4 regions of the Actinoallomurus acanthiterrae genome follow, and region 1 is predicted to be linked to each of the others. Evidence: riboswitches for the same ligand, from Rfam matches in the RefSeq annotation. Region 1 holds a riboswitch; each other region holds the start of a gene.
What was found. A riboswitch is a leader RNA that binds a small molecule or an ion and turns the genes downstream of it on or off. The one in region 1 is predicted to bind cyclic di-AMP.

Region 2: another riboswitch for cyclic di-AMP. It lies ahead of ACYVF7_RS10095 (CHAP domain-containing protein); the one in region 1 lies ahead of ACYVF7_RS17860 (CHAP domain-containing protein).
Region 3: another riboswitch for cyclic di-AMP. It lies ahead of ACYVF7_RS43480 (C40 family peptidase); the one in region 1 lies ahead of ACYVF7_RS17860 (CHAP domain-containing protein).
Region 4: another riboswitch for cyclic di-AMP. It lies ahead of ACYVF7_RS29485 (C40 family peptidase); the one in region 1 lies ahead of ACYVF7_RS17860 (CHAP domain-containing protein).

What each region holds. Positions count from the first base shown of each region.
Region 1 covers NZ_BAAHCO010000001.1:3,670,261-3,677,984, reverse strand. Annotated here, with positions in the region: gene ACYVF7_RS17880 (nitrite/sulfite reductase) at 1-1,654, shown strand, start outside; gene ACYVF7_RS17875 (PDDEXK family nuclease) at 1,651-1,827, shown strand; gene ACYVF7_RS17870 (phosphoadenylyl-sulfate reductase) at 1,824-2,537, shown strand; gene ACYVF7_RS17865 (sirohydrochlorin chelatase) at 2,519-3,280, shown strand; cyclic di-AMP (ydaO/yuaA leader) riboswitch at 3,876-4,019, shown strand; cyclic di-AMP (ydaO/yuaA leader) riboswitch at 4,125-4,266, shown strand; gene ACYVF7_RS17860 (CHAP domain-containing protein) at 4,279-5,028, shown strand; gene ACYVF7_RS17855 (RlpA-like double-psi beta-barrel domain-containing protein) at 5,176-5,784, shown strand; gene ACYVF7_RS17850 (TetR/AcrR family transcriptional regulator) at 5,992-6,699, shown strand; gene ACYVF7_RS17845 (acyl-CoA dehydrogenase family protein) at 6,686-7,724, shown strand, end outside.
Region 2 covers NZ_BAAHCO010000001.1:2,036,638-2,044,361, forward strand. Annotated here, with positions in the region: gene ACYVF7_RS10070 (sodium:calcium antiporter) at 1-206, opposite strand, end outside; partial or broken gene ACYVF7_RS10075 (Ppx/GppA phosphatase family protein) at 532-1,550, opposite strand; gene ACYVF7_RS10080 (RNA-binding S4 domain-containing protein) at 1,661-2,044, shown strand; gene ACYVF7_RS10085 (outer membrane protein assembly factor BamB family protein) at 2,442-3,833, opposite strand; gene ACYVF7_RS10090 (phosphatase PAP2 family protein) at 3,830-4,396, opposite strand; gene ACYVF7_RS10095 (CHAP domain-containing protein) at 4,477-5,181, opposite strand; cyclic di-AMP (ydaO/yuaA leader) riboswitch at 5,193-5,329, opposite strand; gene dhaL (dihydroxyacetone kinase subunit DhaL) at 5,366-6,001, opposite strand; gene ACYVF7_RS10105 (ATP-binding protein) at 6,568-7,724, shown strand, end outside.
Region 3 covers NZ_BAAHCO010000001.1:9,228,606-9,236,329, forward strand. Annotated here, with positions in the region: gene ACYVF7_RS43475 (C40 family peptidase) at 167-1,144, opposite strand; gene ACYVF7_RS43480 (C40 family peptidase) at 1,179-2,234, opposite strand; cyclic di-AMP (ydaO/yuaA leader) riboswitch at 2,247-2,378, opposite strand; gene ACYVF7_RS43485 (hypothetical protein) at 2,564-2,755, opposite strand; gene ACYVF7_RS43490 (NYN domain-containing protein) at 2,910-4,154, opposite strand; gene ACYVF7_RS43495 (DEDD exonuclease domain-containing protein) at 4,424-6,175, shown strand; gene ACYVF7_RS43500 (rhomboid family intramembrane serine protease) at 6,184-6,933, shown strand; gene ACYVF7_RS43505 (Lrp/AsnC family transcriptional regulator) at 7,038-7,325, shown strand; gene ACYVF7_RS43510 (TetR/AcrR family transcriptional regulator) at 7,367-7,724, opposite strand, start outside.
Region 4 covers NZ_BAAHCO010000001.1:6,204,129-6,211,852, reverse strand. Annotated here, with positions in the region: gene ACYVF7_RS29515 (hypothetical protein) at 1-39, opposite strand, end outside; gene ACYVF7_RS29510 (hypothetical protein) at 106-387, opposite strand; gene ACYVF7_RS29505 (cation diffusion facilitator family transporter) at 525-1,667, opposite strand; gene ACYVF7_RS29500 (ArsR/SmtB family transcription factor) at 1,744-2,100, shown strand; gene ACYVF7_RS29495 (DUF1259 domain-containing protein) at 2,296-2,490, shown strand; gene ACYVF7_RS29490 (DUF305 domain-containing protein) at 2,557-3,159, shown strand; gene ACYVF7_RS29485 (C40 family peptidase) at 3,258-4,283, opposite strand; cyclic di-AMP (ydaO/yuaA leader) riboswitch at 4,289-4,426, opposite strand; gene ACYVF7_RS29480 (M56 family metallopeptidase) at 4,818-5,750, opposite strand; gene ACYVF7_RS29475 (BlaI/MecI/CopY family transcriptional regulator) at 5,747-6,127, opposite strand; gene ACYVF7_RS29470 (hypothetical protein) at 6,165-6,443, opposite strand; gene ACYVF7_RS29465 (helix-turn-helix transcriptional regulator) at 7,203-7,724, opposite strand, start outside.

The sequences.
Region 1 (7,724 bases):
GCCACCCCGTCAGCAGCGGAAACGAGGCGAGGGCCAATGGGCCCTGGGCTATCGCGAACCGCTCAACAAGAACGAAGAGAACAAGAAGAACGACGACGGGCTGAACGTCCGTCGTCGCATCATCGACATCTACGCCAAGGCCGGCTTCGACTCGATCGACCCCGCTGATCTGCGGGGCCGGTTCCGTTGGTTCGGCCTGTACACGCAGCGCCGGCCCGGCATCGACGGCGGCAAGACGGCGGTCCTCGAGCCCGAAGAGCTCGACGACCGCTACTTCATGCTGCGCGTCCGGATCGACGGCGGCCAGTTGAACCTCGACCAGCTGCGCACGATCGCCGACGTCTCCTCCAAGTACGCCCGCGGCACGGCGGACATCACCGACCGGCAGAACATCCAGCTGCACTGGATCGAGATCGAGAGCGTCCCGGCCATCTGGGAGGCCCTGGAGTCGGTCGGGCTGGACACCACCGAGGCCTGCGGCGACACGCCCCGGGTCATCCTCGGCTGCCCGCTCGCCGGGATCGACGCCGACGAGGTCATCGACGCGACGCCGCAGATCCGCGAGATCAACGACCGGTACATCGGCAGCCCCGACTTCTCCAACCTGCCGCGGAAGTTCAAGTCGGCGCTGTCCGGCTGCACGGCGCAGTGCACGGTCCACGAGATCAACGACATCGCGTTCGTCGGCGTGGTGAACGACAAGGGCGAGGTCGGCTACGACGTCTGGGCGGGCGGCGGCCTGTCCACCAACCCGATGTTCGCCAAGCGGCTGGGAGCGTTCATCCGGCCGGAGCAGGCCCACGAGGTCTGGGCGGGCATCGCCGGCATCTTCCGCGACTACGGCTACCGGCGGCTCCGGCACCGCGCGCGGCTGAAGTTCCTGATGAACGACTGGGGCCCGGAGCGGTTCCGTGAAGTCCTGGAGAAGGAGTACCTCGGGTACGCGCTGGCGGACGGACCGGCGCCCGGAGGGCCCCGGGATGACCGCCGCGACCACGTCGGCATCCACCGGCAGCGCGACGGCCGCTACTACGTCGGCTTCGCGCCGAAGGTCGGCCGCGTCGACGGCGACCTGCTGCACGTCATCGCGGACCTGGCCGAGGAGTACGGCTCCGGACGGGTGCGCACGACCACCGAGCAGAAGATGGTCATCCTGGACGTCCCGGAGGACCGGACCGAGGCGCTGGCCGCCGAGCTGGAGGCACACGACCTGCGGGTCCGCCCGTCGACGTTCCGCCGTCAGACGATGGCCTGCACCGGCATCGAGTTTTGCAAGCTCGCCATCGTCGAGACCAAGCAGCGCGGCATGGACCTGATCGAGGAGCTGGAGCAGCGCCTGCCGGACTTCGACGAGCCGCTGACGATCAACATCAACGGCTGCCCGAACTCCTGCGCGCGCATCCAGACCGCCGACATCGGACTGAAGGGCCAGCTCGTCACCGACGCGAACGGCGCCCAGGTCGAGGGCTACCAGGTCCACCTGGGCGGCTCGATCGGCGGGGAGTTCGGCAAGAAGATCCGCGGGCTGAAGACCACCGCGGACGAGTTGCCCGACTACGTGGAAAGGGTGCTGCGCAGGTTCCAGGAGGGCAGGCACGACGGCGAGTCCTTCGCCACGTGGGTGCAGCGTGCGGAAGAAGGTGAGCTGAAGTGACCGAGAGAGCCGTCCCCTTCTACTGCCCCTACTGCGGAGACGAGGACCTGGAGCCGTACGAGAGCGACGGCGGCTGGCACTGCCGGGCGTGCACGCGCGCGTTCAAGCTGCGCTTCATCGGGCTCGGCGCGCTCAGCGCCACGGGCGCTCCTAGACGGGAGGGCTCGGCATGACACTCCTGTACGAGCGCGCCACGGCGGCGCTCGACCTGACCGACATCGTCGAATCGGCCGCCGACGCGCTGGAGGAGGCCTCCGCCGAGGAGATCGTCCGCTGGTCGATCGCGACCTTCGGCGACCGGATCTGCGTCACGTCGTCCATGAAGGACGCCGTACTGGTCGACATCGCCTCGAAGATCCGGCCCGGCATCGACGTGCTGTTCGTCGACACCGGCTATCACTTCGCCGAGACGATCGGCACGCGGGACGCCGTCGAGGCCGTCTACCCGGTCAACGTGGTCAACGTCACCTCCTCCCGGACCGTCGCCGAGCAGGAGCGCGACCTCGGGCCCCGGCTGTACGGCCGGAACCCGGATCTGTGCTGCCACCTGCGCAAGGTCGAGCCGCTGAACCGCGCGCTCGAGCCGTACCTAGCGTGGATCACCGGCATCCGGCGTGAGGAGACCTCGCACCGGCGCGGTTCGCGCGTGGTCGAGTGGAACGCCGCGCGCGGGAAGGTCAAGGTCAACCCCCTCGCCCGCTGGACCCAGGCCCAGCTCCACGACTACATCGAGGAGCACGGCATCCTGGTGAACCCGCTGCAGTACGACGGGTACCCGTCGATCGGCTGCGAGCCCTGCACCAAGCAGGTCGCGCCGGGCGAGGACCCGCGCAGCGGACGCTGGGCCGGCACCGGAAAGACCGAATGCGGCATCAACCTCTGAGCACCTCCGCGATCCCCCTGGTCGCGGTCGCCCACGGGAGCCGGGATCCGCGTGCGGCGGCGACGATCGAGGAACTTCTCGATCTTGTTCGCCGTTCATCGGGGGTGCGGGTCGTGACCTCGTATCTCGACCACGCTCCCCCGGCCCCGGGGCAGGCGCTCGGTGGTCTCGTCGGAGAGGGGGCCGACGAGGCCGTCGTGCTCCCTCTGCTGCTCACCGCGGCGTACCACAGCAAGACCGACATCCCGGGGGCGCTTCGCGACGCCCATAGCGCCCATCCGCGGCTGACCCTGCACTACGGGGCGACGCTGGGCCCGCATCCGCTGATGACGAAGGCCCTGGAGCGACGGCTCGCCGACGTCGGCGTCCGCCCCGACCCGGACACCGCTCTGGTGCTCGCCGCCGCCGGTTCCAGCGATCCGGCGGCGAACGCGACGATCGGCCGGATGGCGCGGTCCTGGCGCGGCTGGCACTCCGTCGTCCCCGCGTACGCCTCCGCGGCCCGTCCCACCCCTGCCGAGGCCGTACGCATGCTGTACGACGCGGGCGCGCCGCGAGTCGCGGTGGCGTCCTACTTCCTGGCCCCGGGCTACTTCGCGGACAAGGTCCGTGAGGAGTCCCTGGAGGCCGGGGCGGTGGCGGTCTCGCCCGTGCTGGGCGCCGCGCCGGAGGTGGCGGAGATCACGTCGCAGCGCTATCACGAGATCCTGACGCGTGGCGATCGCGTCGCGGCGGCGGGCTGACGCCTTCCCGGCGCTCCGGCGCTTACGGCGAGCCTGCTGCCGATTCCGGCACGTACGGCGAGCCTGCTGATGCCTTCCCAGCGCTGCGGCGCCTCCGGCGCGCCTGCTGACGCCTTCCCGGCGCTCCGGTGTCTCCGGCGCGCCTGCTGTCGATTCCGGGCGCTCCGCGCGTGCGGCGAGCCTCCCGACGAGCCTGCGGTCACCCATCGTGACGGGGCGCGGAATACCCTTCGGCACCCGACTGTTGCGATATCTGGCGATTCCACGTTGTTTTGCGGTCGTTCAAGATTGTTTCGACCGGAAACGTAAAGTGGATCATAAGGCGCGCAGATCGATCTTTATGGCGATCTTTGTGGCGTCGATCACGTGAGTAATGTCCGGTGGCCATATTTGGCACGTCGGTATTTGTCTGATATGTTCCTCTACGTCCGGCGACGCCCCCCATGCGCCGCCCGAACATCCGCCGGCCCGGCCGGCCCACCAGCGCAGATGGCGCGGCGCGAAGACGCGTGCGAGGGCCTCCGTACAGAGCCGAGACGGTTCATATCCCAAATCGCGCCACTCCCGCGAAGCACCCGTAGATCCATTCGCAGCGAGAGCGGCAACGTCGAGTCCGTGAAGATCACGGAGCCGGGGACCCACCAGAAGTCCCGGGGTGAATCGGCACATCCCCTGTGCCGTAGGGCGACTTCCACGCCCGAACCCGTCAGCTAACCCGGTAGGCGTACTGGAAGTAAGGAGCAGAACCTTGTCCGCGAGTCCGCCCTGATCTGAATACCGGCCGTCACCGCTACCCCTAGCCGATGACGGCAGACGTGTCTCTTTGTTCGAGCCGCCCGCGTGAGCGGGCGACCCGCTGAATCCGCACCTAGCGGAGCCGGGGACCCACCAGAAGTCCCGGGGTGAATCGGCACATCCCCTGTGCCGTAGGGCAGCTTCCACGCCCGAACCCGTCAGCTAACCCGGTAAGCGGCATGGAAGCCGAAGGAGTACCCCCCGTGTCCCCTCGACACGCCAAACCCCGCTTCACCTTTGATCGCAAGACCCTCGCCGGCGTCATCGCCGGCACCGCCGCCGCCGGCGCGGCCGCGTTCACCGTGGCCTCCGCAGGGCCGGCGCTGTCCGCGCAGCTTCCCAGCGGGGCGCACCACGTCGCCCAGATACCCAATCCCAGTACGGGTAAGGCGCTCGAAGCCGCTGCCCTGCGCGACGACCCGCACACCCAGCTGCGCGCCCTCGCCGCACCGAAGCAGGTGCAGAAGAAGCTGCCCTCGGCCACGGACGTCCTCAAGCTCGCCGTCTCCCAGGTCGGCACCACCGAGAACGCGGCCGGCGGCACCAAGTTCAACCAGTGGTTCATGTCCTCGCCGTTCGCCAAGGCAGGCGTCGCGCGCGACGGCGGGTCCATCGGCGACTACGCCAACGCCAACTGGTGCGACATGTTCGTCTCGTGGGCCGGCTCCCAAGCCGGCGTCAAGGGGATCGGCGGCGACGCGTTCACCCCGACCCACGCCAAGTGGTTCATCTCTCAGGGCCGCTGGGGCAACGTTCCCAAGCCCGGAGCCGTCGTCTTCTTCTCCTGGAACGGCAGCGGTGTCGACGCCATCGACCACGTCGGCCTGGTCATCAAGGACAACCACGACGGCACCATCCAGACCGTCGAGGGCAACACGGACAACGCCGTGAAGGTCCGGACCCGGAACACCTCCTCTGTCGTGGGTTACGGCTATCCGGAGTACGCCCAGTAATCGCCCGTGTCGGCGCGTGCCGCGTCGCCGCCGAGCGACGTGGCCCGCGCCGACCTCCCCTTCCCGGGCGGTCCCACGCATCCCCCCTGTCATCGCCCCGGGATTCCCCCATCCCGCAGTTCCCCCATGCCCCCCGAAAGGAATCCCATGATCAGGTTCTCGACGAAGGCCATCGCCACCGCGGCCGCCGGAGTCACCCTGGCCAGCGCCGGCGTGACCACCGCCCTCGCCTACGGATCCGCTCCGGAGTCGGCATCTTCGGCACAGAGCGCCGCCGCGCCCTCCACCGCGCAGGCGTCCAAGCAGGCGCCGCAGACCGAGAAGCGCGTCACCGCGGAGAACAAGGACCGGCTGTTCGTAAGCGTCAAGAAGGACATCAAGAAGGACGCCAAGAAGGCGGCCCTGCCCGGCGGCGTCTCGACCGCCACGTCCTTCTGGGACCCGTCGACGGCCTCCGGCAAGCCGATGTCGTACCACACGCTCGCCAGCCCGTACTGGCCGCTCGGCACCAAGGTGAAGATCACCTACAACGGCAAGAGCGCGATCGGCGTCGTTGAGGACTTCGGCCCGGCCGAGTGGGCGGTCGCGCAGCACAACCCGCCGGCGCTCATCGACCTGTCGGAGAAGATGATGCAGGACCTCTCCGGCACCGCGTCGAACTCGGTCACGATCAAGTTCCAGGTCCTGGAACTGGGCAAGGGCGGCGTGTACCGCCACTCGGGCACCGGTTACGACACGGCCACCGGCAAGGCGTAACCCACCCCCCTCGACACCGGCACGGCGTCACCCGCTCCCCCCCTCGCCTGCCGGTCCGAACGGCGCGGGATCCCCTCACTTGAGGAGATCCCGCGCCTTTCTGTCGTTCCCGACGGCCCTGTCCCTTCCGGCGGCTCGATCCTCGCCGACGGTCTTTCTCGACGGCCGCCCTTGCCCTGAAGGAATGAACTACGGTTCAATTCTTACGTGCCGTACCGCCGTACGCCCCGTGTCGAGGCCCGGCTCAGCGCCTCCCGGGACCGCATCCGCGCCGCCGCGCTGGCGGTCGTCGCCGAGCACGGCTACGCCGGCTGCTCGATCGCGGCCGTCGCCCGGCGAGCGGGGGTCGCGACCGGCAGCGTCTACCGGCACTTCCCGGCAAAGGCCGACCTGGTCGCGGAGGTCTTCCGGGTGGCCTCCCAGCGCGAGGTCGACGCCTTCGCGCGCGCCGCGTCGCTGGAGGGCTCGGCGGCGGAGGGCATCGCGGCGGTGATCGAGACGTTCGCGGGCCGAGCCCTGCGGGCCCCGCGGATCGCGTACGCGCTCCTCGCCGAGCCGGTGGATCCCGCCGTCGACGCCGAGCGCCTGGTCTTCCGCCGGGCGTACGCCGCCGTCCTCGCCGGGCTCATCGGACGCGGCATCGCCGCCGGCGAGCTCCCCGAGCAGAACGTCGAGGTCAGCGCCGCGGCGCTCGTCGGGGCCATCGGCGAGGCCCTCGTCGGCCCCCTCGCGGTCGGCGCCGGCAGTTCCACCGAGCCATATCCGGTCGGCGACGCGGACGTACGGCCGCGTGCCGCCGGCCGCACGGACGCGCAGGCGCATCCTCCCGGCGAGGCGGACGCGCAGGCCGGCTTGATGGCTCATCTCATCACCTTCGCCCAGCGCAGCATCGGAGCGGTCGATGACGACACATGAGGTCTTCAACCAGGTCCCCCCGCTCGTCGGCCATGACGTGGCCGACGACCCCGCCCTCCTGGACGGGCTCTTCCGCGAAGGCGGCGGCTGGGCGGCCGAGGCCGTCCACGAGCTCGGCCGGCTGGGGGGCACGGAGCAGGCGCGCGAGTGGGGCCGCCTCGCCAACGAGCACCCGCCGGTGCTGCGCACCCACGACCGGTACGGCCATCGCGTCGACGAGGTCGAGTTCCACCCCGCCTGGCATGACCTCATGCGCGTCGCGGTGGGCCACGGCCTGCACGCCCGGGCGTGGACCGAACGCTCCGGTGCGCACGTCGCCCGCGCCGCGAAGTTCTACGTCTGGCGGGTGGACGCCGGGCACGGCTGTCCCATCTCGATGACCTACGCCGCCGTACCGGCGCTGCGCCACGCGTCCGAGCTGGCCCGGCAGTACGAACCGCTGCTGACGTCCGGCACGTACGACTTCGGCCTGCGTCCACCGCTGGAGAAGCAGGGCATCCTCGCCGGAATGTCGATGACGGAGAAGCAGGGCGGCTCCGACGTAAGGGCCAACACGACGCGTGCCGTACCCCGGCCCGACGGCACGTACCTGCTGACCGGCCACAAGTGGTTCACCAGCGCGCCGATGTGCGACGTGTTCCTCGTCCTCGCGCAGGCCCCGGAGGGCCTCACCTGTTTCCTGCTGCCCCGGGTGCTGCCCGACGGCACGCGCAACGGCCTTCGCCTGCAGCGGCTCAAGGACAAACTGGGAAACCGGTCGAACGCGTCCGCCGAGGTGGAGTACGAGGACGCGGTCGCCTGGCGCGTCGGCGACGAGGGGCGCGGCGTCCGCACGATCATCGAGATGGTCAACATGACCCGGCTCGACTGCGTCATCAGCGCGGCCGCCGGAATGCGCGAAGGCCTCGCCCAGGCGACCCACCACGCCGCGCACCGTCAGGTGTTCGGCCGGTACCTCATCGACCAGCCGCTGATGCGCAACGTCCTCACGGACCTGGCGGTCGAGTCGGAGGCCGCGACCGTCC
Region 2 (7,724 bases), 1.6 Mb from region 1:
GACGTCGCCTGCGCCTCCTTCTTGGTCTTGGAATGCCCTTTGGGGTCGGGCTGGGTGTCGGGGGCGTCACCGTCCTCATTCCAGGGCAGTCCCTCGCCCGCCCGCTTGAGCAGCAGGAGCCCGGCCAGCCAGACGACGGTGATCAGGACGGACGCGGGCGCGAACCGGGCGAGGTCCAGGTCGCCGGGGAGCGGCGGCCTCCGCACCGCCGGGCGAAATTCGTGGGGGCCGACGGGAACAAACGGGACCGAGGGAGCGGTTACACCTCTCGTGGCCGGTGTGCCTGGTGTCCCCGGGCCTCATCTATCGCCTTCGCGGAATACCGTTCGGCTGGAGCCGCGTTGTGCCTTCGCCGCGAGGCGACCCGCACACCGGTACACACATCGAGGGCCCTGCCGGGCGACGCCCCGGCAGGGCCCTCGTCCTGTCACCGCCCGCGCCGACGGCCTCACGGCCGAGGTTGACGGATCGGCCCGTCCGGATCGGCCCGTCCGGGTCGGTCACGCTGCGGGCCGTACCGGCCGTGGCCGGTCAGATCGCCTGGCAGGCGCCGGTGTCCTCGACAAAGCGCAGGCGCGGCCTGTCGGCGCAGAGCGGCCGTACGAGATGCGCGATGTCGTCCGGCCGATCGAGCCCGCCCTCGAGCCGGCGCAGCCTCCGCAGCGCGATGCCCTCGCGCAACGCCCAGGGACAGACGTCCAGACGGCTCAGGCCGAGCGCGCTCATGATCTCGTCGGCGACGATGGCGCCGGCGAGGATGTGGCGGGCGCGGGACCGCGAGACGCCCCGGAGCCGCGCGCATTCTTCGCTCGTCAGACCGGCCAGGCGGGGGATCCGGCGGCGAAGCGCCGTCCGCTCCAGCACCTGGCGGCCGTCCGCCTTCGCCCCGCCGGAGAGCCTGGCGAGTTGAGTGAAGATCTTCGAGGTGGCGACCGCGTGATGGCCGGACGACCCGTCGGTCAGCCGGTCGACGCCGTAGGCGGCCAGCCGGTCCGCGACGTGCGCGCGGAGCCGCTCGACGTGCTTGCCGCGCGGAGGATCGCAGGGCAGGTGGTCCCGCGTGAGCCGGCGCCCAGCGGCATCGACAGCGCGGCGTCTGCCTCGGCGCCGTCCCCGGTGGCGATCTCCATGGAGCCGCCGCCGATGTCCGCCAGCACGATCGGCCCGACCGACCAGCCGTACCACGCGCGCACGCCCACGAACGTCAGCCGCGCCTCGTCCTCACCGGACAGGAACCCCAGCTCGACGCCGGTCTCGGCGGCGACGCGCCCGAGGATCTCCTCCCGGTTGGCGGCGTCGCGGATCGCGGACGTCACGAAAGGGATCAACTCGACGGCGCCGATGCGCGCGGCCTCGTGTGCCGTCGCGGCCACCGATGCCACCACCCGGTCGACCGCCGCGTGGCCGATCCGGCCACCGGCCGTGGTCGCCCCGGCCAGGCGGGTCGGCTCCTTGGCGGACACCACCGTCCGGATCGGACCGCCCGCGACCAGATCCACGACCTTCAGATGGGCGGCATTGGACCCGACGTCCAAGATGGCGGTGCGCATGTCCGCCTGACTACCCGGGTCAACGGCAAGTAATGCATGATGCCCGGTTAGCGCGGTGCCGAAACGACGCTTTCGGCAGCGCTCCCGCCGGTCCGGGTAGGGTCTGTCCCATGGCGGCGGATCAGGAGACCGTACGGGTCGATGTGTGGATCTGGTCGGTACGGCTGGTGAAGACCCGCTCGCTGGCCACGGCCGCCTGCCGGGCCGGTCACGTCCGGGTCAACGACGAGCGCGTCAAGCCGGCCGCCGCCGTACGGCCCGGTGACCGCGTGCGGGTTCGCCTCGCCGGACGGGAGCGGATCGTCGAGGTGCGGCGCGTCGTACGCAAGCGGGTCGGCGCGCCCGTCGCCGTCGAGTGCTACACCGACCACAGCCCGCCGCCGCCCCCGCGCGCGGCCCTGGTCCCGATCGCCCGGCGCGAGCGCGGCGCCGGGCGGCCCACCAAGCGCGACCGCCGAGAGATCGAGCGACTCCTCGGCCGCCGCCAGGGCTGACCACGCCCGCCGACCGGCGCCGTCGCCCGCGTGAGTGCCCGCGGTCGGCCCGTCGGACCCGCGTCAGCGGACCTTGAGGGCGAGTCGACCCGCGTTGGTGCACGTCTCGGCCGGTGCCGGCGCACCCCGTCGGGCCCGCGTCAGCGGACCTTGGGGGCGATCGACCCGCGTTGGTGCACGTCTCGGCCGGTGCCGGCGCACCCCGTCGGGCCCGCGTCAGCGGACCTTGGGGGCGATCGACCCGCGTTGGTGGACGCCGTCGGCCGGTGCCGGCGCACTTCGTCGGCCCGTCGGCCCGTCGGCTTGCGTGAGTGGGCGGGGTCGGTCCGTCGGGCCTGGGCCAGCGGACCCCGGAGTCGCCCTGCACCAGAGCACGCCGTTTGGCCGTCGGCCCGTGTCAGCGGACGCCGATGGCGGTGACCCCCTGCGTCGTGGGGACGAGGACGAGCGACCCGGCGAGGGTCGGGGAGGCGAAGCGGGTCACCGTGCCGACGCGCCGGGAGGCGATGGAGCTCCCGTCGGACTGGGACAGGGCGTGCAGCACGCCCGCTTCGGTGTCGAGGGTCCACACCGCGCCGCCGCCGACGACCGGCGATCCCTTGATGGCGGCTCGCGCGGTCCAGACCCGGCGCAGGTCGCCACCGGAGGAGACATCGACGCGCTGCAGGCCGTTCTCACAGGGCAGGAACGCGGAGAAGCCGGACCGGGCCATCCCGCCGAAGGCGACGCAGCCGGGCAGGGAGGCGCGCTGGCCGCCGATCCCCCCGAGGTCGCGCGCGTCGAGCAGGTAGATGTCGCCCGTCTTGCCGGCGATGAGCACCCGCCCGCCCGGGAGCAGAAGGGGGCCCGTCGAGCCGAGATCCTGGTCCTCGCTGTTCTCCGAGCCCCAGTTCTTCGGCGCGAAGTACGACAGGCGGCGGGACAGGTCGGGGGACAGCCGCAGCACCGAGTCGCTGCCGTCGTAGGCCCCGCCGACGCTCGCGCCGTTCCCCACGGCGACATAGACGTCGCCGGACGCGCCGATGGCCGGGCCGGACGGCGCCCAGATGCCGCCCATCCGGCTGGTCGGAACGGCGTACGAGGCGACCGGGCCGTGGCCGTCGGTCCGGGACGCGGCGACGTAGCCGAGGTAGTTCCCGCAGTCGCCGGCGAGGCCGCCGAACGGCACGTACACCCGGCCGCCGGCGACCGCGAGGGCGCCGCGCTGCTGTTCCGCCGTACGGTCGCGGCCGGCCGCGACGTCGAGGCCGCGCGTGAACCGCACGCCGCCGTCGGCGGCGTTCAGCGCCACCAGGGTGTGCTGCGCGCCGGTGGTCTCGGTCGCGACGAACACGGTGCGCGTCGTGGCGTCGTACGCCGGCGTCCCCGTGATCCCGAGCGGGTCGATGTTCCCGCAGGGCAGCGTCGACTGCCGCACGGGCGTGCCCAGGTGCCGCTTCCAGACCTGCCGCCCCGTCGCCAGGTCGAGCGCGTAGACGGTGTCGTTCTCCGTGCCGACGTACGCGGTGCCGCCGACGACGACCGGCTGCCCGTACACCGCGCCGTCGAGCCGCGCGGTCCAGGCGTCCGCGAGCGTACGTGGTGCGGGGAAGCCGGCGGCGTACCCGGAGCGGTCGTTCGACCCGTGGTACGTCGGCCAGGACACGGCCGTACGCGCCGGCGCCGAGGCGCTCCCGGCGATGCGGCTCGGCGACGGTGAACGGGCGTCCGCTCTCGACTCGTCGCCGGAGCCGCATGCCGCGGCGGCGGTGAGGACGATGAGCGCTACACCGTACGCGATCCTGCTCATGGCCCATTCTCACCACAGCCGGTCGTCCGCAGAGGGCGTTCGGCCATCGTGTCGCGGATAACGCGCATCCCGAGCGCGATCGCGGCGCCCGCCGCGGCGCCGGCGGCCACGTCGCCGGGATAGTGCGCGCCGGTGTAGAGCCGCGAGTACGCGACCACCGCCGCCAGGCACGCGACCGGAACACCCACGCGCCATGGCGCCTCGCACATCAGCGTGGTGCCGAACGCCGCCGCGGCCGCGCTGTGCCCCGAAGGGAAACCGGGACTGTCGGGAACCCGCCCCGGCCGCCGGTGCGACGAGGCCGGCGGGCGGCGCCGGTCGAAGACCCACATGCGCGCCACGTTGGCGGCCACTCCGGCCACCGTCATCGCCGCGACCGCCCGTCCCGCGGCCCGCCGCGACCGCCGGTCGCCACCGGCCGCCAGCAGCGCCGCGATCAGCCACCAGATCAGCAGTTGATCCGCGGCCCGCGAGGCCCGCGGCATGACCTCGTCCAGGACTCCGCCGCCGGCGGATGTCACCATCCGCAGCAGGCGCTCGTCGGCCCGGCGCCACCACCGCACTCCGGTCCTCCCATCGCTCGGCCTCCACCAGGTAATGAGGTGGGGCTTACCCGGAGTACGCGCCGACTACCGGGACGGGGTCACCGGAGGTAGTCCGGGTAGCCGTACCCGACGACCTCGGAGACGGGGCGGACGCGAATCTTGACGGCCTCGTCGGTGTTGCCCTCGACGGTCTCGATCGTCCCGTCGTGATCGTCCTTGACCACGAGACCGACGTGTTCGATGCCGTCGACGGTCTTGTCGCCCGAGAAGGAGAAGAAGACGACGGCGCCGGGTCTCGGGGCGGCGCCCCACCGGCCCCGTTGCTGGAACCACTGGGCGTGGGTGTGCGTGAACGCGTCGACTCCGATGCCCGGCGCGCCGGCCCGCGCGCCGACCCAGGAGACGAACATGTCGCACCAACTGGCGTCGGCGTAGTCGCTGATCTTCCCGCCGTACCGCTGGGCGCCCGTCTGGGCGGCCGGGGTGGACATGAACCACTGGTTGAACTTCGTGCCCCCGGCGGCGTCCGCCGTCGTGCCGACCTGCGAGAGCGCGACCTTCAGCACGTCGGTGGCGGACGCCGTCTGGAGGTGACCCTTCAGCACGATCATGTGCCTGAGCACGGTGTCCAGGTCCGGGACCGGGTTGTGGTCGGCCGCCGCGGAGGCGGGGATACGGGAGTACGGGGCCGCACTCACGGACAGCTCGGTGGCCACGGCGGCGCCGACGATGGTGATACCGGCGATCGCGGCCTTGAGCGCCGCGCGCTTCAGCCCGGACGGAGGGGGATGTCGAGCGGACACAGGGGTGCTCCTTCGGCTTCCATGCCGCTTACCGGGTTAGCTGACGGGTTCGGGCGTGGAAGCTGCCCTACGGCACGATGTGCCGATTCACCCCGATGACTTGGTGGGTCCCCGGCTCCGCGAGGTGCGGACTCAGCGGGCGCTCGCTCGTGCGAGCGGCTCGTACAACAGCGTAAGTCACGCGTCAGGGCGCCACCGCTTCGGCGAGCGCGCGGAAGATGAGTGCGGTCGAGGTGGCGCCGGGGTCCTGGTGGCCTTGGCTGCGGGGCCCGAGGTAGGAGGCGCGGCCCTTGCGGGCGATCATGGGGATGGTGGCGCGCATGCCCGCTTCCGCGGCGTCCGCGGCGGCGGAGGCGGACGCGCCGAGGGCGGCTCCGCCGCGCACGGCCTTCTCGAACGCTTCCACCGCCGGACCGAAGGCATCGATCATGGTCTTGTCCCCGGGGCGGGCGGCACCCAGTTTCTGCACCGCTTCCAGGCCCGCCCGCAGCGCTTCGAGCAATTGTTCGGCGGTCACGCTCGGTTCGGTGAGTTGCCTGCCGATGGCGCGGAACGCCATCCCGTACAGGGGGCCCGCCGCACCGCCGACGCTCGACGCCAACGCGGTACCGGTTTTAGTGAGAATTTCCCCTATCGTGCCGAATTCTTTGCCATTGAGCGTGCTTTGCACGACGGAGAAGCCGCGCTGCATGTTGACGCCATGATCGGCGTCGCCGATGGCCGCGTCCAGCCGGGTGAGATAGTCGGCATCGCGGTATATCGCCGCGGTGATCCCCTGCACCCACGCCAAGGTCGTCTCGATGTCCATTTCGCTGTCCAAGGCGGTGAGTCTGGTGACATCGTTACCGACCAGGCTAAGGGTCACGGCAACCGGATGGCCGGGCGGCACCGAAGAAGGTGACCGCGGAAGCGGCAGCCCAGGGACGCTCGTCGACCCTGTGATCAGAAGCCGGTTCATGGATGCTGAACCGAGTTCGCAGACCCCGAAGTCCGACCGCCGTCCCGACATCTCGGCCGACGACGGTCCCGTAAGAGCGCAGGGGAGTTGCGGCCCGGCGTCTGTCTCGCATGCTGAGCGCGGATGGAATCCGCGGGCCGTTCGCTATTGCTGAACCGAATTCAGAGTTCTAGATTGATGTTCATAACAACTTGCCGATCGTCCCTCACCCCCGATGTCCGGTGGGGCGGTCGAGCCGCTGCGGAAGATCGGCAGCGGATGATCTCCTGCTCCCGGCAACGACGACAGGCGGCAGGCCGGCGGCCATTTCATCGATGGCGATCAGGGATATGCCCTTTCCGGCCAGAGGAGATCGGGTGATCTGCTGACGTGGAGAGGAAATGGGAACAGCCGCAACGTGCCGGCCGGTGGGGAACCTGCCGACGGAGATGACGAGTTTCATCGGCCGCGAGCGCGAACTCGCGGAGGTGAAGCGGCTCCTGGGCGCCGGCCGTCTGGTGACGCTGACCGGCGTCGGCGGCGTGGGCAAGACCCGCTTGGCGTTGAGCGCCGCGACCGACGCCCGGCGGGCGTTCCCCGACGGGGTGTGGCTGGTCGACCTGGTCGCGTCGGAGACGCCGAAGTCACCCGTACGGATGGTCGCGGAGACACTCGGCCTCCGGAACGTCGAGGACCCGGCCGGGTTGGCGCGGCGTCTCGCCGGAAAACGGATGCTGCTCGTGCTGGACAACTGCGAGCACCTGATCGACGAGTGTGCGGTCCTGGTGGGGGACCTCCTGTGCCAGACGACCGACGTGCGGATCCTGGCGACCAGCCGGCAACTTCTCCGCGCCAACGGGGAGCACGTCCTGGAAGTGCCGTCGCTTCCCGTGCCGGAGAGCGATGCGGCGTCGGCGGACACGGTGCTGCGGTACGCGGCGGTGCGCCTGTTCGGTGAGCGGGCGTCGGCCGTCGTGCCGGAGTTCGCCGTCTGCGACGAGAATGCCGCGGCGGTGACGAGGCTTTGTCATCGGCTGGACGGCCTCCCGCTCGCGATCGAGTTCGCGGCGCTGCGGCTGCGGATCCTGTCGGTGGAGCAGATCGTCGATCGGCTGGACCAGTTCTTCCGGCTCCTCCGCTGCGACTCTCCGGTCGTGAGTCCGCGCCAGAAGTCGTTGCGCGGGCTGATCGACTGGAGCTACGACCTGTGCTCGGCCGAGGAACGGACGCTGTGGGCCCGGCTATCGGTCTTCTCCGGCGCGTGCGATCTGGAGACGGCGGAACAGGTATGTGACGACGGCATCCTCGCCGACGCCGTCCTGGAGGCGGCGGCCGGCCTGGTGGAGAAGTCGATCCTCGGCAGGGAGCCCGACGGCTCCCGGACGCGGTACCGGCTGCTGACGGCACTGCGCCGGTACGGGCAGGACCGGCTGGTCGAGTCGGGTGAGGAGCAGGCCGTACGGCGGCGGCACCGCGAGTGGTACCGGGACCTCGCCGAGCAGGCCGGAGCCGAGTGGTTCGGCCCTCATCAGGTCGAATGGCTCGATCGGATGGCCGGCGAAGAGGCCGAGTGGGTCGCCGCGCTGGAGTCCTGTCTGGACGAGCC
Region 3 (7,724 bases), 5.6 Mb from region 1:
AAACGCGTCCGGTCGAGCGGCGCATGGCGTGCGCCGCGGGTAACTCTCCGCACCGTGACCCGGTGCGGAAGATCGCGATGACGTGGCGGGCGTGCCGGATGCTCTCCGTGTCCCGGGAGTCTCCGCCCGGCCCGCCCTCGTCCGCTGTTCAGTTGCCCGGCGGTCCTCAGAGCAGCCGGCCGCCGCCCACCCAGGTGGAGGAGTACCAGGCGTCGCTCAGGTTGGAGATCTTCACGACGTCGCCGGTGTGCGGGGCGTGGAGGAACTTGCCCTTGCCGATGTAGATCCCCATGTGCCCGAGGTCGTGGAAGAAGACCAGGTCGCCGGGCTGCAGGTCCGCCTTGGACACCCGCCGGCTGGCGTCGTACTGGTCCGGCACCCAGTGGTTGAGCTTGATGCCGACCTTGGCGAACGCCACCATCGTGATCCCGGAGCAGTCCCAGACGTTCGGGCCCGCCCCGCCGAAGACGTACGACTTACCGAGCTGGGCACAGGCGAACTTCAGCACGATCTCCGCCTTGCCCGTGGCGAGGATCGAGCAGTTCTCCTTGGAGCTGCCGGGGTCGATGTTCCCGCCGAGCTTGTCGATCAGCCTCAGCTGCTTCTTGACGGCCGCGTCGGCCTGCGACTTCTGCTGCTCGAGCTGGGTCTTCTTCGCCTTGAGCTGCTGGGCCGCCTGCACGCGCAGCGCCTGCTCCCGCTCCAGCCGCTGGGCGGAGGCGAGGTACTGCTGGAACTCCGCCGAGCGGTTGTGCGCGATCTGCGTGAACGCCGACATCTGCGAGAGCACGGCGTCCGGGTCCTTCGAGCCGAGCAGCTGGGGGATCGAGCCGTTGTCCCCGGTCTTGTAGGCGTCGACGGCCAGCTGGGCGACCCGCAGCCGCAGCGCCTGGAACGTCTTACGCTCGGCCTGCACCGACTTGGAGAGGGCGTTGACCCGGCCCTGGGCGGCCTTGTAGTCCGACTTCGTCTTGTTGTACTGGTTGCCCAACTGGTCGACCTGGTCGTTGAGCTTCGCCAGCTGCTTCTTCGCCGCGCTCAGCGAGGAGGCGGGGTCGGCGTGCGCCGGAACGGCGGGCAGGGACAGCCCGGCGACGGCGATGAACCCGGCGGTCGTCACCGACCAGCGCGCGGTTCTGGACATGATCGTACGCTCCTTGGCCATGGCAATCGTGTCCTTAGAGCGCGCCCGCGCCGACGTAGTGCGAGCTGTACCAGGGGTTGCTCAGGCTGTCGATCTTGACGTACGACCCCGTGTGCGGCGAGTGGATGAACTTGCCGCCGCCGACGTAGATGCCGACGTGCCCGAGGTTGTCGAAGAAGACCAGGTCGCCGGGCGACAGGTTGGCCCGCGAGACCCGCTGGGTCGCGTTGTACTGGTCGGGCACGACGCGCGGGATGCTCACCCCGGCCTCCGCGTAGGCCTTCATCGTGAAGCCGGAGCAGTCGTAGCGCGGGCCGTTGCCGCCGTAGAGGTACGGGACACCGCACTTGCTGTAGGCCCACACCAGCACGGTGCGCGCCTTGCCGGTCGCCGATCCCGTGTAGCCGCCGCCGCAGTTGCTCGGCATCGGACCGCTGTCGTCACCGCCGCCGCCGGTGTCGGCAGCGGGGCCCAGCTTCTTGATCAGGGCCTTCTGCTGCCCGATCGTCTTCTCGATGTTCTTCTTCTGGGTGAGCGCGGCGTTCTTCTTCTGCGCCAGGTCGGTGGCGGCCTGCTTGGCCTGCGACTCCTGCCGCTGCAGCAACTGCGCGGCGTTCAGGAACTGGGTGAGCTCCGTGGAGCGGTTCTTCGACACCTGCGCGAACGCCGACATCTGGTCGAGCACGGACTGCGGGTCCTTGGCCGACACCAGGGTCGGGATGTCCGCGTCGTTCCCGCCGTTCTTGTACGCCGACGCGGCCATCTGCGCGACGCGGACCCGCAGGTCCGCCCAGGACTGCCGCTGCTGCTTGACCGAGGCGTTCAGTGCCTTGAGACGCTTGTCGGCCGCCTCCCACTGGGACTTGGCCTTGTTGTAGACGTTGTCCTGCTGGTCGGCCTGTGAGTTCAGCTTGGTCAGCTTGGCCTTCGCCTGGCTCAGCGTCTGCTTCGGTTTCGCCTCCGCCGTACCGGCGGGCAGAACCAGGGCCGCCGAAGCGGCGATACACAGGGTGGCCAGGACGCGACCGCCGATGCCGCCGCCCACCGACCATCCGACGGCTGAGCCGTCGGCACTGCGCTGTGTTGCCACGATTGCGGCACGCCCCTCTCCCACTGACCGCCTACCGGGTTAGCTGACGGATTCGGGCGTGGAAGGCGCCCTACGGAGCGTGTGATGCTCCGATTCACCCCGGAAACCTGGTTCCCCGGCTCGTCGTGTCGGTGAGAGGCCGGCGCCCGAATCCCGGGCGACCTCACCGAACGTGACGACTCGGCGGTAGCCGACGCCGTCGCCTGGGGGGCGACGAACCAGCGACCGGCTCAGCGCGTGAGACTAGTCAAGTCTCACGCTGGTAACAACCGCTTCTCCTGGAATTCCAGCAATTCATGTCATTCACACAACACTGCGCGCGCGAATCGTCACGATGCGCGGTCGACGATGATCGTCATCCGCAGGGGCGAGACGAGCCCCTCGGCGGCGAGAACTCCCAGCGCCCGACGCTCCAGTGGCCCGATCTCCAGGCCCGACGCCGGGATCAGCGGCATGGCGGAAACAACGCAATCGTTGCAGGCGACGTTGCGTACCTCACACTTCTCGCAGTCGATGAGCACGAATTCCTCCTCGTGTCTTCGTCATGACGAGACGTTAAGAGGCCCCACTGACAAATCCGGAGCGAGGACGACGCGGCGAGCGGAGTGGGCGGCCGGGCAGCGCCCTCTGGCGCGCCTCCGGCACGGCGAAGGCCACCCGCGCGGCCGAAGAGGCTCAGGTGCGGCCGAGGCGGCGCAGGAGGAGGGATGAGGGGGCGGGCCGGGCGTCGGCCCGCCGGGCCGAGTCGCAGACCTCCTGGTCGGAGGAGATGACCACGACGGCGCGCCCGCTGGGCTCCGCGCGTACGAGCTGGGCGATGAGCTCGTCGGCGGTCTGGCCCGGCGCGCTGAACAGCACGCGCACGCCGCGGGGCGCCTGGACCGCGACCGGGGCGTTCAGCTCCGCGCCGTCGAACACGCATGTCACCTCCGCCTTGGTCTGGGCGTGCAGCACACCCAGGCCCGACACCAGGCGGGTCCGCTGGTCGGCCAGTGGCAGGTCGCCGTAGCCGGTCTTGGTGACGTTGTATCCGTCGACGATGAGGTGGACCTGCGGGAGGGTGAGCAACTGGTCGAGGAGTGCGGGGTCGCTGTCGGCGAGGGCGCGTCCGGGCAGCGTGCGGTGCCCGGGGCGGCTCGGCGTGATGCCCCCGACGCTGTCGGCGGGCCGGGTGATGCCGGGCGGCAGCGCGATCTCGTCGCGGAGGCCCTTGGCGGCGTCGGTGAGGGCGTCCAGGAGGACCCGCAGCCGGGCCTCGTCGACGCTGCGGCCCTCCCGGGCGGCACGCCGGGAGCTCTCCGCGGCGGACTCGGCGTGGGACAGGCGGCTGCGCAGCCGGCGCAGCTCGGCCTCGGCGGTGGCCGCCGCGACGGACGCGGCGGTGCGCTCCTCGCCGAGGCGGCGGTCGAGGTCCTCCGCGCGCGCGTGCTCGCGCTTGGCCTTGCCCCGTGCCTCGTGCAGGCGTTTGCGGAGCTCGGTGTTCTCGCCGCGGAGCTCGCGCAGCTCCGCGCGGAGCCGGTCGGCCTCCTCGGAGCGGGTGGCCTTCGCGGCGGCGATCTGCTCGCGGAGCTCGGCCACCTGCCGGATGACCTTCGCCTCCTCGGCCGCCGCCGCCGACTGCTCGAGGTCGCGGCGCGCGGTGTCCACCCGCTCGGTCCAGCCGGCCGGGCGGAGCAGGTAGGCGAGGGCGGCGACGGTAACGGGGTCGGCGGCCGGGGGCACCGTCCCCGCCAGGATCGCCTCGCCCAGCACGGGCTCGCTCTCCCGTACGACGTCGGCGACGCGCTCACGGAAGGTGGCGTCGTCCTCGAGCTGGGTGGCGATGAGGGTGGCGGCGAGCCGGGCGCGGCGGCGCGGCTCGAAGCGGGCGACGCGCCGGAGCGGTGGGGGGATCTCGTCGGGCCGGAGCGCGCCGATCACGTCGGCCGCGGCCTCGACGACGCGCTGCCGGACCGCTTCGGGGAGCGGCTGATCGAGGTGTTCGCCCGGGCCGGTGTCGATGATCTACTCCTCACGAGTCGCGCGGATGGGGCTGGTGCGGGACGCGTGCACCGGGCTCCGTGTCGCCGTCGCTGCCCAGCGTAGACGCCCTGGCGACCTTCGGTCCGCAATCCCCTTGACGAATACCCCGCAGTATCCGGCACCGGTCCGTCACAGGGTTTGTCGGTCGACGCGCGTACGGTGCCGCCATGGCCTCCGTCGGCCCTGCCGTGCAGGGCACCCTCGATGACCTCGGCACCCCGTTGGCCGGCGTCACCTTCGTCGTCGTCGACCTCGAGACCACCGGGGGCTCGGCCAAGGCGGACGCGATCACCGAGATCGGCGCGGTCAAGGTGTGCGGCGGCGAGATCGTCGGCGAGTTCGCCACGCTGGTGGATCCGGGGATGCCGATCCCCCCGTTCATCTCGGTGATCACCGGCATCACGCAGCAGATGGTGGTGGCCGCTCCCCCGATCGGCGAGGTCCTGCCCTCGTTCCTGGAGTTCGCCAGGGGCGCCGTGCTGGTCGCGCACAACGCGCCGTTCGACATCGGCTTCCTGAAGGCCGCCTGCGCCGCGCAGGAGCGTCCCTGGCCGACGCCGGCGATCGTGGACACCGCCGACCTCGCACGCCGTCTCCTGACCCGCGACGAGGTCCCCAACTGCAAGCTCGCCACCCTCTCCCGTTTCTTCCGGACCGCCGTCGAGCCCTGCCACCGCGCGCTCACCGACGCGCGGGCCACGGTCGACGTCCTGCACGGGCTGCTGGAGCGCGCCGGCGCGTTCGGCGTCGACACCCTGGAGGAGCTGACCGGGTTCACCCGCGCGCCGACGCCGGAGCAGCGCCGCAAGCGCCACCTGGCCGCCGACGTGCCCGCCGCGCCCGGCGTCTACCTCTTCGAGGACGCCCGCGGCGAGGTGCTGTATGTCGGCAAGAGCGGCCGGCTGCGCAGCCGCGTCACCTCGTACTTCACCGCGTCGGAGACCCGCCGCCACGTCCGCGAGATGATCGGGATCGCCGAGCGGGTCCGGACCATCGTGTGCGCCAGCCCGCTCGAGGCGGAGGTCCGCGAGCTGCGGCTCATCGCGGCGCACAAGCCGCGCTACAACCGGCGGTCGCGTCACCCGGAGCGGGCGGTCTGGCTGAAGCTCACCGCCGAGACGTTCTCCCGGCTGTCGATCGTCCGGGAGGTGCGCGACGACGGCGCCGTCTACCTCGGCCCGTTCGGCAGCGTCCGGACGGCCGAGGAGGCGCGTGCCGCCGTGCACGACGCCGTCCCCCTCCGCCAGTGCACCCAGCGGCTCACCCTGCGGCTCATCGAGAGCGGCCGCGCCGCCACCTGCGCGCTCGCCGAGCTCGGACGCTGCGGGGCGCCCTGCGAGGGCCGCCAGCAGCCGGAGGAGTACGCCCGGCACGCGTCCCACGCCCGCACGATCCTGGAGGGCGACGTCCGGCCGGTCGTCGCCGCCGCGCGGGCCCGCATCGACCGGCTCTCCGCGGAGCTGCGCTACGAGGAGGCCGCCGTCCAGCGCGACCGGCTCGCCGCCTTCGTCCGCGGCGCCGCCCGCTGCCAGCGCCTGTCGGCCCTGGCCGGGCTCGCGCAGCTGGTCGCGGCCCGCCCGGCCTTCGACGGCGGCTGGGAGCTGCACGTCGTCCGCCACGGCCGGCTCGCGGCCGCCGGCACCGTCCCGCCGAACGCCCACCCCGTCCCCTACGTCGAGGCGCTCGTCGCCACCGCCGAGACCGTCCGTCCCGGCATCGGGGCCACCCCGCGGGCCTCCGCCGAGGAGATGGAATGCGTCCTGCGCTGGCTGGACGCACCGGGCGTGCGCCTGGTCGAGGTCGACGGCACGTGGACCTGCCCGCCCCACGGCGCCGAGAGCGTCCGCCGGTGGATCGAGAATGCCGTTCAGGGCCCCGATTCCCGTAAGGTTGACCGCGCCGGTCGGCCGATGCGATAGGAGCAGGTGTGGCGCTGCCGCTGTACGACAACCAGCCGACGCGGCGCGCGCCCCTGGTCACCTACTTCCTGATCGCCGCCAACGTGGTCGTCTTCCTGCTCTCGCCGATCGCCTCGATCGGGCACCACGACGAGAGCGCGGAGCAGCGCAGGTGCGCACAGGTGACGTTCCTGCTGAAGCACGGCGCGGTCCCGAACGAGCTGCTCTCCGACCGGCAGAACCCTGTGCCGGAGGAGGTCGCCGCCGCCTGCCACCCGAAGCCGTACCACAAGCGGCCGTGGCTCTCGGCGCTGTCGTCGATGTTCCTGCACGGCGGCGTCGCCCACATCCTCGGCAACATGGTCTACCTGTTCATCTTCGGCGCGGCGACCGAGGACCGGCTCGGACGGCTCCGGTTCCTGGTCTTCTATCTCCTCGTCGGCTACATCGCGGCGTACGGCTTCGCGATCACCTACCCCGACTCGAGCACCCCGCTCGTCGGGGCGTCCGGCGCCATCGCCGGGGTGCTCGGCTCGCACCTGGTGCTCTACCCACGGTCGCGGACGATCGCGCTGATCCTGTCGATCTTCCCGTTCCGGCTGCCCTCGTGGGCGCTGCTCGCCCAGTTCTTCGTGTTCCAGTGGCTCAGCCTCGGCGACAGCCAGAGCCAGACCGCGTACGTCGCGCACATCTACGGCTTCGTCGCCGGGATGATCGTCGGCCTGCTCGTGCGGCGCGGCACCGTCGCCCGCAAGTCGGCCGCCCTGAGCTGGCAGTGATGCGCCGATACACGACGCGCGCCCGCGAACGGGCGTCGGAGGGCCTCTACTAGTCTTGCCTCGGGCGACCCCACGCCGCGCGTAACCACCGCAGGAGGCATTCCGTGATCACCGCCATCGTGCTCATCAAGGCCGACGTCTCGCGCATCCCGGAGGTCGCCGAGACCATCGCCGGGCTCGACGGCGTGAGCGAGGTCTACTCCGTGACGGGCGAGTTCGACCTGGTCGCGCTCGTGCGCGTGCGCCAGTACGAGCAGATCGCGGACGTCATCCCCGGCGCCCTCAACAAGGTCTCCGGCGTGACGCACACCGAGACCCACATCGCCTTCCGCACGTACTCCCAGCACGACCTGGAGGCCGCTTTCGCGCTCGGCCTGCCCGACGCGGACTGAGCCGTCGTACCGCAGCGGGGCGTGGCGGTCTCGGCCTGGGGTCAGCTGCTCTTGCCCGGCTCCGGTGCGGTGATGCCCGCCGGGCCGGCGCGGAGCATGGCCTTGTAGAGGGCGTCGTGCTCGGGCGAGGCGGGCAGGGGGCCGCGGGCGGGAGCCTCGAAGGACTGGATCAACAGGGCGACGACGCGTCGCCAGGCGTCGGGAGCGGCGTCCCCGGTGGCGTTCACGACCCCGGCGTTGGCCATGTGCAGCAGTACCAGATCCGAGGGGTCGAAGTCCTCGCGTAGGCGGCCTGTGGCCTTGGCGCGGTCGATGAGCTCCACCATCGCCTCGTACGCCTCGTTGCGGCGCCGTTCCAGGGCCTTGGCGGTGGGGAAGGTCATGGTCAGCACGTCGGCG
Region 4 (7,724 bases), 2.5 Mb from region 1:
GATGATCTCCTGTGCCGTGTACGACGCGCTCAGCGACATCCGCGTTCCACACGGATCTCGGGAGAAACGGATCGTGGCCCGCCGAGGCGAGGAACCCCGTCGGCGTCAGGGACCGAGTAGTTGAGTGACCAGCGCGTCTGCGGTCCACTGCTCCCATCGCTGCGGGCTCCAGCCGCGCCGCGCCGTCAGGAACTGGTACATCTCTGGCGTCTGCATGGCCAGCGCGATGTCGACCGCGGTCGCGACATCCAGACCGTCATGTAGCGAGGTCTTGTCGGCCAGGGTGGTGATGAGACGTTCCTGCACGGTGGCGCGCTGGGTGTTGTTGGTCTCCCACAATTCGGCGATGTCGGGATCGGCGGTGGCGGCACCGCGAACGATGTTCAAGACGGGCGCGACCCGTTCGTAGATCTGGCGCGATGCTCTGGCCTGCAGTCGTAGTTGCGCTCAATCCTGAAGGGCGTCGGCCGTCGCGTCGACCGGGCGACCGGGCGAGCGGGGGAGCGGGGGAGCGGGGGAGCCGATCAGTGGGCGCCGTGGTGGGCGAGCTCGTGGTGCGGGTCCTCGCCGTGGTCGGTGTGGTCGGTGTGGACGGTGGCCGCGGTGAGCCGGGGAACGGCGTGGATGAGGGCGTGCTCGGCGGCGACGGCGAGCTCGTGGGCTTCGACGACGGTCAGGTGCGGATCGACGACGATGTCGGCCTCGGCGCGCAGCGCGTGGCCGATCCAGCGCATCCGCACCTGCCCGACGCCGCGCACGCCGTCGATGTCCGTCAGCGCGGTCTCGGCGGACTCCACCAGGCCCGGGTCCACCGAGTCCATCAGCCGCCGGTAGACCTCGCGGGCGGCGTCCTTGAGCACCAGCAGGATCGCGGCGGTGATGAGCAGGCCCACGATGGGGTCGGCGGCACTCCAGCCGAGGGCCGCGCCACCGGCGCCCAGCAGGACGGCGAGGGAGGTGAAGCCGTCGGTCCGGGCGTGCAGGCCGTCGGCGATCAGCGCGGCCGACCCGATGCGGCGTCCGGTGCGGATGCGATACCGGGCGACCCACTCATTGCCGATGAACCCGATCAACGCGGCGATGGCCACCGCCCACAGGTGACCGATGTCGCGCGGGTTCAGCAGGCGGTCGATGGCCTCATAGGCGGCCAGCGCCGAAGAAGCGGCGATGGTCACCACGATGGCGATGCCGGCCAGGTCCTCGGCGCGGCCGTAGCCGTAGGTATAGCGGCGGTTGGCCGCCCTTCGGCCGAGCACGAAGGCGATGCCGAGCGGAACCGCCGTCAGCGCGTCGGCCGCGTTGTGGATGGTGTCGCCGAGCAGAGCCACAGATCCCGACAGTGCGACGACCGTCGCCTGGATCACCGTGGTAAGCCCGAGGATGCCCAGCGACAGCCACAGCGTACGCATGCCCTCGCGGGAGGTCTCCATCGCCGTGTCGACCTTGTCCATGGCCTCGTGGCTGTGCGGAGTGACGAAGTGCGCGAGCTGGTGGCGGATCCGCGCCCACCGGCCATCACCGTGATCGTGGTCATGGCCATGGTCGTCGTGAGCGTGCTGACGCTCACCGTGGCCGTGGCCGTGGCCGTGGCCGTGGTGGTGCTCGTCGTGAGCGTGGTCGTGCTGGTCGTGGCGGTGGGGTTCGTGAGTGTCGGTGTGCTGGCTCACGGGCGGTTGCACCTTTCGCGGCTCGGGGCGGGGGATGGGATTGGACTTCGGGTCGCGACGCCTCCATTATGTGCATATGAACGCACGCATGCATCTATCAGGTGCGCACGGCTCGCAGGAACCAGATGATGGCAAGCGGATAACGGTGGCCGTCGAGGTGCTCGGACTGCTCGCCGACCGCACCCGCCTGACCCTGCTGCGGCGTCTGGGTGAAGGCGAAGCCGACGTGACGACGCTGGCCGAATCGTGTGCCGCGTCGCGTACCTCGGTCAGCCAGCATCTCGCCCGGCTACGCCTCGCCGGGCTGGTGACGACCCGCAAAGAGGGCCGCCGTGTGATCTACAGCCTGGGCCACGGGCATCTGCGGCGACTGGTCGACGAGGCGCTGAGCGTGGCCGACCATCAGATCGGTCATCTGCCGGCCCACGACTGACCTCGCCGGGGAGCGCGCGATCGGCGCGGGTATGCCCGAGTGGTGACAGATATGTAGCGAATCAGACACCATGCTTCGCCATATTGGCTGCCGCACGACGTCAAGGTCGGGGGCCGTGGTTCGCGGCGGGCAGGGTGATCCAGACGTCGGCTCCGCCGTCGGGAGGGTTGACGGCCCCGTAGGTGCGCCGTACGTGTGGGCGATGGCGGCGGTAATGGCCAGGCGCTCCGCAAGGGCGGGATCGAGATCGTCGAACTCCACAACCACAGCCTCGACGAGCAACCCCGCCTGTTCTACATGCACTTCTGGGCCACCGGCGACGGCGTCACCCTCGCCCAGGAACTCCGTCCGGCCCTGGACGCCACCAACCTCAAAGCCGCCACCGGGTAGGGAGACAGTGGATGCCCGCTGGGCCCCGGAACGACTCTTACTCCATCAGCAGGAAGGTCACTACAGATGAGGCGCGCACTGTCGTCGCTCGTCGCCATGGTCGCCGCGGCCGTGCTCGCGGCATGCGGGGGCGGCGCGGCGAACACGGACCAGACGATGACCGGCCATGCGGCGGAGGGGCACGCGGTCGCCGTTAACTCCATATCGGTGACCGCGGGCCACAACGCCCAGGACGTGATGTTCGCGCAGATGATGATCCCCCACCATCAACAGGCGATCGTCATGGCCGACCAAGCGGCCACCAGAGCCTCCTCACCGCAGGTCAAGACGCTGGCCGCGCAGATCAAGCAGGCTCAGGGCCCGGAGATCCGGAAGATGACCGGCTGGCTCAGGGACTGGGGAGCGCCGATGCCGTCCCCGGGCGGCATGCACATGGCCGAGGGGATGATGTCCGAACAGGACATGAAGAGACTCGGCACGCTGTCGGGCCGCCCCTTCGACCGGATGTTCCTGCAGATGATGATCAGACACCACCAGGGCGCCGTCACCATGGCCAGGGCCGAAGAGTCCCAAGGCTCCAACCCGGACGCCAAGGCCCTGGCGGCCTCCATCATCAGCTCCCAATCCGCCGAGATCGCCAAGATGCGCCACATGCTCACCGGCATGTGACCCAGGGGGACCGTACGAGGCCCGGCGCCACAAACGATTCAGGTCGTGAGGGCTTCCGGTGCGGTCCGACAACTCGCGGTACCGCCGCGTGAGAACCGTCACGGGCGGCTGGCGCCCTCGTAATGGGCTACCCAGTATGGATTCGACAGGCTGTCGAGCCTGATGAAGTCACCCGTCTTCGTCGCGTGGATGAACTTCCCGCCGCCGACGTACATGCCCTCGTGACCCATGCCGAGGAAGTAGACCAGGTCACCGGCCTGCAGGTCGGACTTGGAGACATGCCGAGTCGCGGCGTACTGGTCGGGCACGACCCGCGGGAGGTTCACACCGGCGGCGCGCCAGGACATCATCGTCAGCCCGGAGCAGTCGTAACCCTTCGGGCCGGTGCCACCCCAGATGTAGGGCTTGCCGATCTGGGCGTAGGCGTACTCCACCGCCTTACGCGCCGGCCCCGAGGCAGGCCCGTTGTAGGTGCCACCGGCTCCCGGGCCGGGTGGGCTCGCGGATTCACCGGCCTTGCGCAGGAGGCTCTTCTGCTTGGCGATGGCCTTCTCGACGGTGGCCCTGCGCTTCTTCAGCTCGGACGCCTTCTGCGAGACGGTCTGGTAGGCGGATTGGGCCTCCGTCTGTTCCCGGCGCAGACGCTGCGTGGAGGCCAGGAACGCCGCGAGCTCTTGCCCGCGGTTGTTCGACAGCTGAGTGAACGCCGACATCTGGTTCAGCGCCGCGTCCGGGTCCTTGGATGCGAGCACGGTGGCGGTGGTGGAATCGAGGCTGCCGGTCTTGTACGCGTCGGCGGCGATCTGCGCGACCCGGGCGTGCAGTCGTTCGTAGACGCGCCTCTCGCTCTTCGCCTGGCTGTTGAGCGCCTTGAGCTTCTTCTTCGCGGCGTCCAGCTCGGTCTTGGCCTTGTTGTACTGATCGACGATCTTGTCGACCTGGCCGTTGAGCTTCTCCAGCTCCTTCTTCGCCGCCGCGGCCGACGGCTTGGGCGCGGCCTCGGCCGGGGCCGCCATGAGGGCCACGGTGACCGTGAGCGAGACCGCCGCGTACAGCCTGAGCGATCGAGGCCGCCGCAGGTGACCTGCGGCGTACGCGTTCGTGACCGGGCGATAGAACGCCACGTGAGAGCTCCTCTCCTTGGCCGCCTACCGGGTTAGCTGTCGGGCTCGGGCCGGAGTAGCCCTACCGGAGCGTCGTACGCTCCGGATTCGCCCCTCAAATCTCGGGTCCCCGGTTCCCTCGTGGGATTCGGCGGTCGGCCGTGCCTCGTGTGAAGCATGGGGCGGCCGATCTCTGACGGAGTGTAGGAGATTTTTGGCGCGCTTTGCCACCTGTCGGACCGAGCGGATGCGTCCTCTGACCAAGCGTGACACCTCGGCATGCGGCGTACGTCGGGGAGCGGGGCTCGGTGCCGGACGCCATGATGGCGGGTGTCGGTGTGAGTCCGACGAGGCCGGCGGCGCTGATCGCATCGGTGCGGGGGTTGCCGCCTCGACCATCCTCCGATCCCGCCGTTGCCGCGCGGACTTCTCGCCGTCATGGAGCGGATCGGAGGCCGGGGGAGATGTCCGACCGGACCTCTCCTATGTCAGGTAGGAGTTAGGCTCTGGCGAGAGGGCTGCCGCGCGTGCCGTACGTGGCGGCGCTTGGGCTGGTCAGCAGAAGAACGGCGTCGTGGCGAGCCAGCTCGCCGAGATCACGGTCGGCAGGGCGACGGAGGTCATCGCCGTGATCCACGTCAGGCGCCGGGTGAGGCCGTTGTCGGCGATGGCGGGCGAGGTCTCGAGCCGGGCGAGCCGTCGATCGAGGGCTGACGCACCGGCACTGTGAGCGGCCAGACCGCCGATCGGGTTCGGCGCGATGGCCAGCTTCCGCAGCGCGACCGCCACCACGTGGCGACCCCAACGTCGGGCGGCGACGTCGTCGGCGGTCATCTCCAGCAGGATGGGCAGGCAACGGCGGGCGTCACTGAAGGTCGGCAGCCAGAACAGCGCGGCCCCGAGCGCGTCGACGGCCGTGAGGAACAAGTGATGGCGGTAGCGCAGGTGTGCCCGTTCGTGGGCGAGGACCGCCTGGAGCTGGGTGTCCTCCAGTTGGTCGAGAGCGCCGCTGCTCAGCACGATCGGGCGCTTCCGTGACGGAACACAGTAGGCGATCGGTATCGGGTGATCGAGAACGCAGACGTCGTCGATATCGCCCGGATACCGCACGACGAACTGCAGTGCCTCCTGATGGCGACGGCGCTGCGTCACGGTGCGCCGGTACCGCTTGACGGCCACGTACGTCGCGGCGACCGCGCTGAGGAGAAGGGCGACGTTGAAGGCGTACGAGGCCGGACCGCCGCCTCCGTTGTGATGGTGCCAGCAGTCGGCCACCCGTTCCGCGACGCGGTGCACCAGGCCATGCCGGCCGGTCGACACCACCGCGATGACGCCGATGAGCGCGGCGAGCGTGCCCGCCAGGGTTCCCAGCCATACGAGTGCGGCGATCCGGGGAATCCGCTGGCACCAGGCGCTCCGGCTCAGCAGCGGGCCGGCGCTGGCGCCGAGGGCGACGGTGACCGCGCCGAGCGTGGCGAGGGTGTTCACGGACGTGATTCCGTGGGGGCCGAACGCTGGGCGAGTTCCACCAGGAGCCGGTGCGCGTCCTGCGGGTCGATGGTCTCGGCGAACCGGGCCAGGACGGGTCCGCGGTCGGTGGTCTCCGCCAGTGCCTCGGCCATCACCTGCGCGACGTGATCCTCACGGCTGCGCGTCGGGGCGTACCGCCATGCGTTGCGGTCCGCCGTGCGGGCGAGGAAGCCCTTCTGGACGAGCCGGTCAGCGACGGTCTGCACCGTCGTGTATGCCGACCGCTTCGCGGATCCGGCGTTCACCTTCTCCATCAGCTCGCGGATGAGCAGCGGCTTCTGGGCATCCCACAGCGCCTCCATGATCGCTCGCTCGAGCGGCCCTGCGATCGCCACCTGTCCGCCTCCATCCCTGAGCCCGCACCATTGTGACCTATCGATTGAGATCCATATACCAGCTCATGCCTTCGCCGAACGTGAGCAGGACGACCTCTTGCTCGCCGATGAGCGATGGACGGGCTGGCAGCGGGCCGACGACGGTCAGGCGCCAGCGTTCCGCTTCGGCTCGATGTCCCGGGACGAAGCGGTACCTGCCGAGATCGGGATGCCGCCAGTAATCGATGACGGCTTCCACGCGCCACGTGAGGCCCTCTTCGCCCTCGATCCACGTCGGGCGCCCGACGCCGTCGAACACGTCGAAGGTCACTGTCACGCGCCGCACGGCACTCCGGCTCCGGTCGGTGCATGCCTGGAAAGTGGCCGTTCACGTCCGGAGAGGGCCCAGACGGGCGAGTGACTCCTTCGCCGCACCTGGCGGGGTTCACGGCGCACGCGACCTTGTGGTCGATGTCTCGGACCGACGTGATCGATGAGCATCTCCTACAAAGGATAGTAGGACCTGGCGTGCTGCAGCAATCCAGGCTGGCGGGTGGCCGCTGGCCGTCGTGGATGTCTTGCTTACCTCGGGTGGGGATGGAGGGGGTTGTCGCTTCCGGTGGCATTTCTACTACATTGTGTCGGAGTTAGGGTTGCGATCCACCTCCAACCCGGGGGTCCGGCCCCCACCGTCGTGGCCTCCGGCGGTCCCGTTACCGGGGCACTGAGGCGTCCTCCCTAACCCCTGTGGGTCGGAAATAGCGTGCCGGAGGAAGCCACCGACACGAAGAATGAGGAACGCATGCAGTACACGAGGCTGGGAAAGTCCGGGTTGCGCGTCTCCCGCATCGGCCTGGGATGCATGAGCTTCGGCCGGGATGAGTGGAATCCGTGGGCGATGACCGAAGCCGGACGTCCTGGAGGGCCGCATCGAGCCGGGTCGGGTGTTCGACCGCACCGTGGGTCTGGACGGCGTACCGGACGGCTATCGCGCCATGGCCGACCGTGAGGCGCTGAAGGTCCTCGTCAAACCGTAAGGCGACGGCTCCTACGGTGCTCATTCCGCAGGGGCGGGCGTGCTCGGCCGGAAGTGAGGTCAGCGATGCCGGGGTTCCCGCGTGGTCGCCTTTGCCGCGGCCGGCTCCCGGTCGAGCGCGACCATCACGTCGTACTCGGGGGTGCCGGGTGCCGCGTGGTAGGCGACCAGGCGCCGGCCGGAGCCGTCCTCCAGTTGGAGCGAGTGGTAGGCGAAGGTGAAGGTCCCGGCGTCGGGGTGATGGAAGGTCTTGGTGCCGTGGCTGTGGCCTTTGACGTCGTAGCGCTCCCACAGGCGGGCGAAGTCGGGGCTCTTCGCGAGGAGTTCGTCGACGAGGCCGGTCAGGTCGGGGGCGTCCGGTTCGATACCGGCCAGAGCGCGCAGGCGGGCGACGCAGCCGCGAATCTGGTTCTCCCAGTCGTCGAACAGGACACGGGCGGTGGGGTGGAGGAAGACGTAGCGCACGATGTTGCGCTGGTTCTCCGGCCAGTCCTCCAGCTCGGCCATCAACCGCAGCCCGCCGGGATTGGCGGACAGCAGGTCCATGGTGCGGCTGACGATATGCGCGGGATGGGGGCGCAG